Breoghania sp. L-A4: one gene and its partner. The protein of the gene in region 1 interacts with the protein of each later gene in a pairwise test. Links are inferred from orthologs where the notes say so. Each region holds a gene or a part of one and is shown on either strand. Other genes may lie near its edges.

Region 1 (6,735 bases):
CGCTGGTCTTCGATGAAATCGACACCGGCGTTGGTGGGGCTGTGGCGGAAGCCATCGGTCACCGCCTGGCGCGCCTCGCTGCCACCGTGCAGGTGCTCACCGTCACCCATGCGCCGCAGGTTGCCGCGCGCGCCATCGGTCATCTTCTGATCGCCAAGGAAGCGATCGACGCGGATCGGGTCGCCACCCGCGTCAATCCGATCGGTGAGGCAGAACGCCGCGAGGAAATCGCCCGCATGCTGGCGGGCAGCGTCATCACGGACGAGGCGCGCGCTGCGGCCCAGCAGTTGATGGCCGGCGCGCACTGAGTGTCGCGGGCGCGGCTGTTATTCGGCCGGTGCGGCTGGCGCGGCCGGTTCGGTCGCGGCGGGCGGCGTCGTCACCTCGATATCGACCGTCCTGTCCGTCGAAATCCCGCCATTCATGAAGAACAGGCCGCCGGCGATCAATGCGACCACCAGGGCGCCGGCGATAAACCATCCGGCGCCCGATCCGTTGGCGCTGTGGACGACGGTTGTCTCTCGGTCACGGTTTTCCATTGCGATTCTCCTTGGTCAGGTTGTGTGATCATCCAACCCCTCACGGAGGCGGAAGTTCCACGCTCGCGCGGGCATGGCGTTTCCCGAGCGCCGAGCCGGTTGGATACGCCGCGAAATTGTCCGGACATTTGACAAGGGTAAAAATTGTGGCGCGCATCACAGCCTGGACGGCGGGAGGGGCGTAGAGATGTGGGCATGAAAAGGCCAATGTGGCGTAGGCAGAACGCTTGAAGTGCCATGATCATGGGGCGAAACGTCCCGTCAGCGAACGCGGGCCTGTTGCGTGTCGCGGATTGAACTGGAGCCGGCTGTGACCTTCGACATCGATTGCTATCTGGATCGTCTGGGAATCGCCGCGCCCGCGACGACGGCCGCGGGCCTGGCGATTCTGCAGGAGCGCCAACTTTGCTCCATTTCCTTCGAGGACATTGATCCGTTGACCGGCGTCGTGCCGGCGCTGGACCCGGAGGCGCTCAGCGACAAGCTGCTCAAAGGCGGCCGCGGCGGCTACTGCTTCGAGCTCAACGGTCTCTTCCGGCTCGCGCTCGAGGCGCTGGGCTTTTCCGTCGCACCGGTGCTGGCGCGGGTGTATCGGGACGGTGGCGAGCCCGGGCCGCGCGCGCATCTCGCGTTCATCGTCACCATCGAGGGGCTGGAGTGGCTCGCCGACGTGGGGTTTGGCGGACCGGGCGCGCGCTGGCCGATCCCGGTCGCGCTCGGCCGGATCGAGCGGCAGATGGGTCAGGCCTACCGTCTGATCAATGACATGGAAACGGGAGAAACGGTGCTGCAGCGCGAAGAGTATGATGGCTGGAGTTCACTGTATGGCTTCGACCGCGCGCCGGTCCCGCCGTGTGACGTAGAGGCCGCCAATTTCCTGTGCGCGCGCTGGGACAAGATGCCGTTTTCAACCAACCTGACAATCAACCGGCTGACACCGGGCGGCCGCGTCAGCGCCTTCAACACCTCGGTGACCGAGGTGTGCGGCGACGTCGTGAGCAAGCGCCAGATCACGGATGCGAAGGATCTGGCGCGGCTGCTGGCCGATGCGTTCGCCCTGACGATCGAGCCGGCCACGCTTGCGGTGATCGTCCGGCGCCTGGGGCTTGTTGACGACGTCAACGCCCTTCCGCAAACCGGGGTCCCGGCGGCATAATGGGTGAAGCGATTCCCGGCGTCGGGGACCGCTCTCGCACGTTGTCTCGCTCGAAGGCCCTTCATGACCCGATCCGATCCCGCCCTGCTCGATGTTGACGATCTGACGCCGGAGCAGGCCGCCGCCGAGCTCGCCCGGCTGGCGGAGGAAATTTCCGCCCACGACGCGCGCTATTATCGCGACGACGCGCCGAGCATCTCGGATGCCGAATACGACGCCCTGCGCCAGCGCAACGCGGCCATCGAGAAGCGCTTTCCCGATCTGGTGCGTGCGGATTCCCCGTCGGTGAAGGTCGGCGCGGCGCCCCAGGAAGCCTTCGGCAAGATCACCCACGCGATCCCGATGCTGTCGCTGGACAATGCGTTCTCCGACGACGACGTGCGCGATTTCGTCGGCCGGGTGCGCCGCTTTCTCAAATACGATCCGCTGAAGGGGCCGCTGGCGGTCACCGCCGAGCCGAAGATCGACGGCCTGTCGCTTTCTTTGCGCTTCGAGCAGGGCAGGCTGGTCTCCGCCGCCACCCGCGGCGACGGCGCCACGGGCGAGAACGTCACCCGCAACGCCGAGACCATCGACGACATTCCGCGGTCTCTCCCCAAGGACGTGCCGGACATCGTCGAGGTGCGCGGCGAGGTCTACATGGCGCACGCGGATTTCACGGCGCTGAACGAGCGCATGGTCGGCAACGGCGGCAAGCCCTTCGCCAATCCGCGCAACGCCGCTGCCGGCTCCCTGCGCCAGCTCAACGTCGAGATCACCCGCCAGCGGCCGCTGCGCTTCTTCGCCTATGCCTGGGGCGAGATGAGCGCCATGCCGGCCGACACCCAGATGGGCATGATCGATGTGTTCAGCCAGTGGGGTTTCGCGACCAACCCGCTGATGAAACGCTGCGAGAGCGTCGAGGAACTGATCGACGTCTACCATCATATCGAGGAGACGCGCGCGACGCTCGGCTACGACATCGACGGCGTCGTCTACAAGATCGACCGGCTGGATCTGCAAAAGCGGCTGGGCTTCGTCTCGCGCAGTCCGCGCTGGGCGATCGCGCACAAGTTCCCGGCCGAGAAGGCCTTCACCATCCTCAACGCCATCGAGATCCAGGTCGGCCGCACCGGCGCGCTGACGCCGGTGGCCAAGCTCGAACCCGTCACCGTCGGCGGCGTGGTGGTTTCCAACGCGTCGCTGCACAACGAGGACTACATCAGGGGCGTGGGCCAGGATGGCGAGCCGTTGCGCGGCGGCAAGGACATTCGCGTCGGCGACACGGTGCGCATCCAGCGCGCCGGCGACGTGATCCCGCAGATCATCGACTTGGACCTGACCAAGCGCCCGCCGGATGCCGAACCCTTCGCCTTTCCGACCACGTGCCCCGCCTGCGGCAGCCACGCGGTGCGCGAGGTGCATCCCAAGACCGGCCGCATCGACGCCATCCGCCGCTGCACCGGCGGGCTGATCTGCCCCGCGCAAGCGACCGAGAAGCTGAAGCATTTCGTCTCGCGCAACGCCTTCGACATCGAAGGTCTGGGCGACAAGCAGGTCGACGCCTTCTACGCCGACGGGATGGTGAAGAACCCCGCCGACATCTTCACGCTGCGGAGGCGCGACGCGGCCTCGCTGACCAGGCTCAAGAACAAGGACGGCTGGGGCGAGACGTCGGCGAAAAACCTCTTCGACGCCATCGACGAGCGGCGCGAGATCGATCTGCACCGTTTCATCTATGCGCTGGGTATCCGCCATGTGGGCGAGGGCAACGCCAAGCTGCTGGCGCGCGCCTACGGCTCGTGGGAGGCCTTCGCCAGGGCCATGCGCGCGGCGGAGGACCACGCGGGCGACGCCTGGGCGGAGCTCAACAACATCGACGGTGTCGGCGAGGTCGTGGCGGAGGCTCTCGTGCAATTCTTCTCCGAGCCGCACAACCGCGAGGTGCTCGAGGCGTTGCTGGCCGAGGTCACCCCGGTTGATGCGGAAAAGATCGCGGACACCGGCTCGCCGGTGGCCGGCAAGACGCTGGTGTTCACCGGATCGCTGGAACGCATGACGCGCGACGAGGCCAAGGCCATGGCCGAGCGCTTCGGCGCCAAGGTCGCGGGCTCGGTGTCGAAGAAGACCGATCTGGTCATCGCCGGACCGGGCGCCGGTTCGAAACTCAAGAAGGCCGAGGAGCTCGGCGTCGACGTGATCAGTGAGGACGACTGGTTCGATCTGGTGGGAGAGATCTGAGCAGTGTTCGATAAGTCTTATCTCACATTCACCATTACGAATGTTTAACTTGTCGCGGCGCCGCACCTGTTCTTTTCTCGCACCACAAGACATTGGTGGAGATGGATGATGGCGCTGACGGATACGCGGGCTGGCTACGGCTGGATTTCAATCGCCCTGCATTGGCTGGTCGCCGTTCTGGTGATCGCGCTTTTCCTCATCGGTGAGCAGTTCGAGGATCTCGGGCGGGAGGCGGGTGCATCGCTGCGCGCGCTGCACGTCTCGATCGGCATGATCGCCGTGGTCACTGTGCTGGCCCGCATTGCCTGGCGCTTCACGCAAGGCAATCCCAAGAAGGCCGAGGATCCGCGGCTGATCCTGCTTCTTTCCATCCTTGTGCAATGGGGCCTGATCCTGGCGACGCTCGCCCTGGTCATCACCGGTCCCCTGTCCATCTGGACCACCGGCCAGCCGATCGACGTCTTCGGGATGGTCCAGCTCGCATCGCCGCTCGAGCGCAACCGCGAGCTGCACGAGGCGATGGAGGAGATCCACGAAGTGGCGTCCTCGGTGCTGCTGCCGCTGGTGGCTCTGCATGTGCTCGGCGCGCTGAAGCACGCGGTGCTGGACCGGGACGGCATCTTCATGCGCATGCTGCGCCCCGCGCGCGAGGGCTGAGCGGCGGTCTTGTGTGCCTGCGAGGCGGGGGGCTAAAAAACGCGTCCACACGCCTCGCATGCGCCCCATTTGTTGCTATATTGTTCCGCAAAGCATCACGGATTCGCAAGGCGGCGCATGACAGACCCGAACGGGTATTCCGACGACGATTTGGATGATTGGGGCGTCGGAGCGCCACAGCCTGTGTCCGGATCCGTGCAAGCACACGGCTCAACGCCCGGGCAGGACGCTCCGGCCGGCGGCGGCATTGCGGCGCGGGCGCTCGCCGCGCGGTCCCAGCGCGCGCCGGATTATCTCAATGGCCTCAACCCCGAGCAGGGCCGGGCGGTGGAAACCATCGACGGGCCGGTTCTGGTGCTGGCGGGCGCCGGCACCGGCAAGACTCGCGTTCTGACCACCCGCATCGCGCATATTCTGGCGACCGAGCGCGCCTATCCGGGCCAGATTCTGTCCGTCACCTTCACCAACAAGGCGGCGCGCGAGATGAAGGAGCGCATCGCGGCGCTGGTCGGCCCCACGGCCGAGGGCATGACCTGGCTCGGTACCTTCCATTCCATCGGCGTGAAGATCCTGCGCCGGCATGCGGAGCTGGTCGGCCTGCGGCCCGATTTCACCATTCTCGACACCGACGACCAGTTGCGGCTGATCAAGCAGTTGATCAAGGCGGAGGGGCTGGACGACAAGCGCTGGCCGGCGCGGCAGTTCGCGCAAGTCATGGACGGCTGGAAGAACCGCGGCCTCGCGCCATCCGAGGTGCCCGAGGGCGAACGGCGCTCCTTCGGCAACGGCACGGCCGGAAAACTCTACGAGGACTATCAGGAGCGGCTGCGGATCCTCAACGCCGCCGATTTCGGCGATCTGCTGCTGCATTGCATCCGGCTGTTTCGCGAACACCCGGACGTGCTCAAGGGCTTCCAGGACCGCTTCCGCTACATGCTGGTGGACGAGTATCAGGACACCAACGTCGCCCAGTATCTTTGGCTGCGGCTGCTGGCGCAGGGCAACCGCAACATCTGCTGCGTGGGCGACGACGACCAGTCGATTTACGGCTGGCGCGGCGCCGAGGTCGACAACATCCTGCGCTTCGAGCACGATTTTCCCGGCGCGGTGGTCATCCGGCTGGAGCGCAACTACCGTTCCACGCCGCATATCCTCGCCGCCGCCTCGCACCTGATCGCCAAGAACGAGGGGCGTTTGGGCAAGACACTGTTCACCGACAGCAAGGATCCCGACGCCGAGCGCGTATCCGTGGCCTCCGTCTGGGATTCGGAAGAAGAAGCGCGCGCGATCGGCGAGGACATCGAGCAGTTGCAGCGCGATGGCCACGCGCTCAACGACATGGCGATTCTGGTGCGCGCGTCCTTCCAGATGCGCGAGTTCGAGGACCGCTTCATCACCCTGGGTCTGAACTACCGCGTCATCGGCGGCCCGCGCTTCTATGAGCGCATGGAGATCCGCGACGCTCTCGCCTATTTCCGCGCCATGCTGCAGCCGTCGGACGATCTGGCATTCGAGCGCATCGTCAACACGCCCAAGCGGGGCCTTGGCGAAGCGACGCTGGGGCTGGTGCACGGGCTGGCGCGCGCCAAGGGCATTCCCCTGATGCAGGCGGCGGCGGAGCTGGTCCAGACCGAGGAGCTGCGCGCCAAGGCGCGCGGCGTTCTGCAGGGCGTGCTGAGCGATTTCGCCCGCTGGCGCGGCCAGCTCGAGACGCTCAAGCACACGGATCTCGCGGAAATCATTCTCGACGAGAGCGGCTACACCGAGATGTGGCGCAACGACCGCTCGGCGGATGCGCCGGGGCGGCTGGACAACCTCAAGGAACTCATCCGCTCCATGGACGACTTCGAGTCCATGCAGGGGTTCCTGGAGCACATTGCGCTGGTGATGGACCGCGATTCCAGCGACGCCCACGACGCCGTCTCCATCATGACGCTGCATTCGGCCAAGGGGCTGGAGTTCGACACGGTGTTTCTTCCCGGTTGGGAGGAGGGGCTGTTTCCGCATCAGCGCGCGCTCGATGAATCCGGCCGCTCAGGGCTCGAGGAGGAGCGCCGGCTGGCCTACGTGGGCATCACACGGGCCAAGAAGCGCGCGAAAATCTGGTTCGCCACTAACCGCCGTATTCACGGGCTGTGGCAGTCGAGCCTGCCGTCGCGGTTC
Region 2 (7,028 bases), 3.5 Mb from region 1 along the record:
CCGCTTGAGCGCGCCTTCATCGCGGCTGACATTGGCCTTGGCGGCAATCAGATCAGCCTGCTCGACTTCATCGTCGAGCTGAACGAGCAGATCGCCCTTCTCCACGTTCTGATTGGACTTGAAGGTGATGGCGGTAACCACGCCTGCGGCCCGCGAGGCGACATCGACGCCCTGGCGCGCGACGATCGTGCCGATCGCTTCGATGCCGGGTTTCCAGACCTCCGGCTTCACCGTGATCGTGGAGATATTGACAACCGGGGCCTGACGGTTCGCGAAGAACTGCCCGATCATCTTGTCACGGAACAGATTGAAGCCGACGAGACCGCCGGAAACGAGAGCAATCAGGATGATTGCAATGATGAAACGCTTGATCATGAACCCTCCGGCCTGTCGGCCGGCCTATGTCAGACAACGACAAATGCCACAGCGTGCGGGGAGCCCGCTCCGGCTTTTAAGCCTCGAATACCTCAAGGATGTTAAGAGAAACCGACTTCAACGCACAAAATTGGCCGGAGACTGACGCTGCGGTACTTTCCACGCATTGCATACCGGCCACAGGAAACCGCGAGGCCGTCCCGCCGGCAGAACATTTGCGTTCACACGCAGCGGACCGCCCACGGGTCATTGAGATACAGCCGATGCGTCTCCCGGCTCAATCCCGCCACGACACGCCCGCTCCGGTCCGGGAGGAAGGCTGGACCGATTTCGCAACTGCAAGCTTGATTACTTTACCGTCCAGACGGTAAAGTCAAGCCGAAGAATGACCCGCGCGCATGCGGCCTGAGCCATACGGCAAGGATCCCCGGCCACCGTGACCGAAACAACAATCAAGGCGAGCGAACCGAAGAAGCGCTCCAACGCGCGCGAACGCATCATCGACGCGGCGATTTCCGTCGCCCAGAGCGAATGCGGCGGCAAGATATCGCTCGACGCCGTCGCAGAAAGCGCGGGGGTGTCGAAAGGCGGCCTGCTCTATCACTTCGCCTCCAAGTCCGCATTGCTGCAGGCGATGATCGCGCGCCACGTGGATACGCTCGACGAGGCGATCGAGGCGGCGCACGCGCAGACGTCCCGCGACAAACGCCCCAACGCCATGATGAGGGCCTATCTGCTGGCGTTTCGCGTCAAACTGTGTAGCGGAAAGAAGCCGGCACAAGGGTTTCTCACGGCTATCGCCGAGGAGCCGGCCCTGCTCGACCCGGTCCGCGCGCATCACGCGCGCCTGATCGCGGAAATTGAGACAAAAAGCGACGATCCCGAACTGGCAATCATGGCGTTTCTGGCCGTGGAGGGCATCTGGAATCTGCGGCTGTTCGAGACCAGTCCGTTCAATGAGACGCAGCTGACCAGCCACTTCGATAGTCTCATCGACCTGCTGGCCGATCCCCCGCGCCACTGAACTTTCTCAAGCGGGATAATCGCGGGTGCCGAAGATCGCGCTGCCGACGCGCACGTGGGTCGCGCCGAAGGCAACCGCGGTGTCGAAATCCCCCGACATGCCCATCGACAGGCCGGCAAGCCCGTTTCGCTCGGCGATCTTACGCAGCAGCGCGAAATGCAGCCCCGGGTTCTCGTCCGCCGGCGGAATGCACATCAGACCCTCTATCGCCAGACCGAGTTCGTCGCGGCAGCATTTGACGAACGCATCGGCGTCTTCCGGCAGCACGCCCGCCTTCTGCGGCTCGCCGCCGGTGTTGACCTGGATGAAAAGCGTCGGCGTCCGGCCCTGCGCCTCCATCTCCGCCTTGATGGCCCTGGCGATCTTGTCGCGGTCGATCGTGTGGATCACGTCGAACAGCGCCACCGCATCTTTTGCCTTGTTGGACTGCAGCGGCCCGATGAGATGCAGCTCGATGTCCTCGTGACGCTCCTTCAGCGCCGGCCACTTGGACTGCGCCTCCTGGACGCGATTCTCGCCGAACACCCGCTGCCCCGCCGCGATCACCGGTTCAATATGCTCGATGTCGAATGTTTTGGAGACGGCAACGAGCGTCACCGAACCCGCGGGCCGGCCGGCGTCGCGTTCCGCCTCGAGGATCCTGGTTTTCACCTCTTGGAGGCGGCTAGCGGCGTCACTCATCGGCGGGATCTTTCGCAACTTCACAAAGTTCCTGCCGACATGCGCCGGCTTGAACGCAATTTCAACCCCTTGCATGGTCTGTTTCGGTTGACCCGGGGGGTTATTTCTGGTGACTGTCCGCCAGTGATTTCCTCCCAAGACATAGAGAAAACGGCGACATAGATGGCGAGCGAGCGATACAACGCACGCGAGGCGGAAGCCCGGTGGCAGAAGATTTGGACCGACAACAACGTCTTCACGACCGACAATGACGACCCGCGACCGAAATACTATGTGCTGGAGATGTTCCCCTATCCGTCCGGGCGCATCCATATGGGCCACGTGCGCAATTACGCCATGGGCGACGTCGTCGCCCGCTACAAGCGCGCCCGCGGCTTCAACGTCCTGCATCCCATGGGCTGGGACGCCTTCGGCATGCCGGCGGAAAACGCCGCCATGCAAAACAACGTGCATCCCAAGGACTGGACCTACCAGAACATCGCCTCGATGCGTGGCCAGCTTCAATCCATGGGCCTGTCGCTCGACTGGAACCGCGAGTTCGCCACCTGCGATGTCGCCTATTACACCCAGCAGCAGAAGCTGTTCCTCGACTTCCTCAACGCCGGTCTCGCCTATCGCCGCAACGCCAAGGTGAACTGGGATCCTGTCGACAGGACGGTGCTGGCCAACGAGCAGGTGATCGACGGCCGCGGCTGGCGCTCCGGCGCGCTGGTGGAACAGCGCGAGCTGACGCAATGGTTCTTCAAGATCACCGAATTCGCCTCCGATCTGCTAGAGTCGCTCGACACCCTCGACCGTTGGCCGGACAAGGTGCGCCTGATGCAGAAGAACTGGATCGGCAAGTCGGAAGGCTTGCGGGTCTTGTTCGAATTCGCCGCCCCGGCTCCCAACGGCGACACGACGCTCGAGATCTTCACCACCCGCCCCGACACGCTGTTCGGCGCGAGCTTCATGGGCCTGTCGCCGGATCATCCGGTGACAACGGCGCTGGCCAAGGACAATCCCGAGCTTCAGGCCTTCGTCGAGGACTGCCGCCGCATCGGCACCACGGCCGCCGCCATCGAGACGGCGGAAAAGAAGGGTTTCGACACCGGGCTCAAGGTCAAGCACCCGTTCGATCCCGAGCGCCTGCTGCCAGTCTATGTCGCCAATTTCATCCTGATGGACTACGGCACCGGCGCGATCTTCGCCTGCCCGGGCCACGACCAGCGCGACCTGGATTTCGCCGGCAAATATGGCCTGCCGGTGATCCCCGTGGTGCTCCCCGAGGGCGCCGATCCCAAGGATTTCACGATCCTTGAGGAGGCCTACGTCGGCGACGGCACCATCTTCAATTCCGCGTTCCTCGATGGTCTGCCGATCGCCGAGGCCAAGGAGGAAATCTCGCGCCAGCTGGAATCGCGCACCATCGGCGGCGCGCCGCAGGGCGTGCGCCAGGTGAACTACCGGCTGCGCGACTGGGGCATCTCGCGCCAGCGCTACTGGGGCTGCCCGATCCCGATCATCCATTGCGATGCCTGCGGCCCCGTGCCGGTGCCCGCCGCCGAGCTACCCGTCGAGCTGCCCGAGGACATCACCTTCGACAAGCCCGGCAACCCGCTCGACAGGCACGCCACCTGGAAGCACGTCGCCTGCCCAGCCTGCGGCAAGCCGGCCACGCGCGAAACCGACACGATGGACACGTTTGTCGATTCATCGTGGTATTTCGCCCGCTTCACGGCCCCCCACGCCTCAACGCCGACCGACCGGGAGGCCGCCGACGGCTGGCTGCCGGTGGACCAGTACATCGGCGGCGTCGAGCACGCGATCCTGCACCTTCTGTATTCGCGCTTCTTCGCCCGCGCCATGAAGGCCACCGGCCATATCGGGCTGAAAGAGCCGTTTGCCGGCCTGTTCACGCAAGGCATGGTGACGCATGAGACCTACAAGGCGGCCGACGGCGCCTGGGTCAGCCCGGCCGAGATCGAGATCGCCGATGTCGATGGAAAACGCACCGCCACGCTGGTGGCCGACGGCACGCCGGTGACCATCGGTTCCATCGAGAAGATGTCGAAGTCGAAGAAGAACACCGTCGACCCGACCGATATCCTGGAGTCCTACGGCGCGGACACCGCACGCTGGTTCATGCTGTCCGACAGCCCGCCCGAGCGCGACGTGATCTGGACCGAGGAAGGCGCCCAGGGCGCGTTCCGCTTCGTCCAGCGTGTCTGGCGGCTGATCGGCGACATCGCCGAGACCGCGCCCGCCGGCGACCGCCCCGGCACATTCGGCGATGCGGCGACCGAGATCCGCCGCGCGACGCACAAGACGTTGGCCGCGGTGGAAAGCGATATCGAGCAGCTCGGCTTCAACCGCGCCGTCGCCCGCCTCTATGAGCTGGTCAACACGTTGAGCCGCGCGCTGGCCAAGGGGCCGGCGGATGCCGATGCCCGCTGGGCGCTGCGCGAGGCGGCCGATTTCCTGATCCACATGATGGCGCCGATGACGCCGCATTTGGCCGAGGAATGCTGGAGCGTCCTGGGCCATGATACGCTGCTGTCACAGACCGGCTGGCCCGATGTCGACAAGACGCTTTTGGTGGAAGACACCGTCACCATGCCGGTGCAGGTCAACGGCAAGAAGCGTGCGGAGTTGACCATTGCCCGCGACGCATCGCAATCTGACGTTGAGACGGCGGCGCTTGCTCTGGACGCCGTCGCCCGTTCGCTGGAAGGCCGCGCGCCGCGCAAGGTCATCGTCGTACCGCAGAGGATCGTGAATGTCGTTGCATAACACCCCGAGCGGCCGCCGCCGCAACCTTGGCCTTGCGCTGTTCGGCGTCCTGCTCGCGGCGGGCGTCGCCCTAGGCGGATGCAATGTCCGCCCGCTCTACGGCACCACGCTCGGCGCCGGCGGGCAGACCTATGAGAAACTGGCCGCCATCCAGATCGATCCGGCCAAGGATCGCGTCGAGCAGGTGCTGCGCAACGAACTGATCTTCATGTTCCAGCGCGGCGGCGAGGCGGCCCCCACCCGCTACCGGCTGCGCACCATCCTCAACCAGTCCAGATCGGCCGTGGCTGTGGAAGAACTGGCCGATGTGCCCGCAGCCTATCTAGTCGCGATGACGGCGAGCTTCCTGCTGATAGACGCAGATACCGACGAGACGCTGCTCACCGGCACCTCCTTCGCCAACGCGTCCTATGACTTTTCCAACCAGCGCTTCGCCAACCTGCGCGCCGCCCGCGACGCCGAGGACCGCGCCGCGAAAGTCATCGCCGACGACATCCGCACCCGAATCGCGTCGTATTTCGCCACCAAGGGCTAACCCGGCCACAGACGATCCTTCGGATGCGCCCGGCCTGCGCCGGGTTCCTCGGGAGGAAATGGCGCAAGCTATTGAATCTATTTTAATGTCCAGACACTGCACCTCATCCTGCGGAAGCCGCAAAGCGGCTGTCTCGAAGGATGTGCGACATGCTCCCGTGCGTCATTCCGCGTCCGAATCGGACACCGGGCGCGCAATCGCGTAGCCGATCACCAGATCGCCGGGCCGCGACCATGGCACTAAGATATGCCCCTGGGTACTCACATCGAGGCCCTCGGGCGCATCACCCCCGCCGAACCACACCAGCAGCCATCCGTCGCGCGCCAGCTCCTGCGCCAAAATCCAAGGCGACAGGGCATCGAGCCCGGGAATGCGCACCGAGGGACGATCCGCGCTGCCCGCCGACACCAGTCCCGCCAGCCACGGCTCCCCCTCAACGATGCGCAGCGGCCCACCTGTCTCCCTGCGCCAGACATCCGTCAGCCGCCCCGCGATTTCGGCCATCGGCCACCCGTTACGCGGCGGCTTGCGCTGCAGCCAGTCCGCCACCGGCCCCTGGAGCGCAAAGGCGGCGGGCAGCACCACAAGCAGCAGCAGGCAACCGGCCAGCATCCGCTGCGCGGCAGGCTTGCCCAGCCGCGTTCGCAGCAGCGCCACGGCGAGAAGCCCGGAGGTGGTGAACATCGGCGCCCCCCACATGTCCTTCAGTCCCGCGCCGGTGACCAGCGCGAGCGCCGCCGTGAGCAGCACCGGTCCGAGCGTCGCCACCGCAAGATAGCGCAGGCCATGGGGCGCGAGCGGTGCAGGCTCCTCCTGCGCGCCGCGCATGAACGGGAACGCCAGGCCGAGCGGCACCAGCATCGGCAGGTGATCTGCGATTTGGGTGACGAGAAACCCCAGCGGACGCCAGGCGCTCGTGTGCGAGGCCATGCTGCGGTTTTGGGCATAGGTAAGCGGCAGGAAACCGGACTCGGCCAGCCACACCAGGTGCGGCGCGGCGATGACGAGCGCCAGACACAGACCGATCCACGGCGCGGGGCCCAACAGCGCCCGGCGCAAATTCGGCTCCGCCAGCAGCCACATGCCCAGCACCGCGTAGAGCACTCCCACGCTGTATTTCGCATAAACGCCAAGCCCCGCAACCACCCCGAGCCACAGCCAGGGCGCCAGCCGGCGCGGCGCGCTTGAGATCACGACAACCAGATAGATTGCCGCCGCCCAGATCGGCATCTGGACCACGTTGTGATTGAGTTCCGGCGTCGGCCAGGAGAAGTAGAACACGCTGGTCAGCAGCGCCGTGCCCAGCAGGGCGTCGCGCGGCCCCATCAACCGGCGGCCGAGCAGAAAGACGAAGACAAACGTCAGCGCCACGCAAAGCTGGCTCGCCAGCATCGGGCCCCAGATCGCCTCGCCTGTCGCAAGCCGCGCGGCTTGCGCAATCCAGGCTGGCAGCGGCGGGTGTTTGTAATAGCCGAGCTGCCACTCCTGGCCCCAGGCCAGCATCTCGGCCACATCCAGCGTCGGCGACAGACTGCCGGCCGCCGGCAGCGCGGTCCACAGCAGAACCTGCAGCGCGCACAGCCAGCCCAAACCCTCGAGGGGATGGTCGATGAAATGTCGTTCGAGGGTCCGAAACACCTG

Evidence for each region.
Region 2: the proteins of ligA (region 1) and leuS interact in binary tests that used the Escherichia coli proteins (3 or more experiments, as listed by UniProt). The link is inferred for Breoghania sp. L-A4 from one-to-one orthologs.

The regions. Positions count from the first base shown.
Region 1 is NZ_CP031841.1:3,597,563-3,604,297, reverse strand. The notes cover bases 1,424-4,336. They hold ligA (NAD-dependent DNA ligase LigA), read left to right. Parts: upstream 1,424-1,758; coding sequence 1,759-3,915; downstream 3,916-4,336. Other genes in these bases: D1F64_RS16465 (cytochrome b), read left to right, coding at 4,021-4,336; D1F64_RS16475 (arylamine N-acetyltransferase), read left to right, coding at 1,424-1,695. Outside these bases: DNA repair protein RecN, read left to right, coding at 1-308; D1F64_RS16480 (hypothetical protein), read right to left, coding at 327-539; more of D1F64_RS16475, read left to right, coding at 850-1,423; more of D1F64_RS16465, read left to right, coding at 4,337-4,572; D1F64_RS16460 (UvrD-helicase domain-containing protein), read left to right, coding at 4,690-6,735. UniProt on the Escherichia coli protein: DNA ligase that catalyzes the formation of phosphodiester linkages between 5'-phosphoryl and 3'-hydroxyl groups in double-stranded DNA using NAD as a coenzyme and as the energy source for the reaction.
Region 2 is NZ_CP031841.1:85,648-92,675, forward strand. Bases 1,847-5,052 are described here. They hold leuS (leucine--tRNA ligase), read left to right. Parts: upstream 1,847-2,242; coding sequence 2,243-4,852; downstream 4,853-5,052. Other genes in these bases: D1F64_RS00430 (YggS family pyridoxal phosphate-dependent enzyme), read right to left, coding at 1,847-2,080; lptE (LPS assembly lipoprotein LptE), read left to right, coding at 4,839-5,052. Outside these bases: D1F64_RS00420 (efflux RND transporter periplasmic adaptor subunit), read right to left, coding at 1-375; D1F64_RS00425 (TetR/AcrR family transcriptional regulator), read left to right, coding at 812-1,399; more of D1F64_RS00430, read right to left, coding at 1,406-1,846; more of lptE, read left to right, coding at 5,053-5,387; D1F64_RS00445 (glycosyltransferase family 39 protein), read right to left, coding at 5,550-7,025.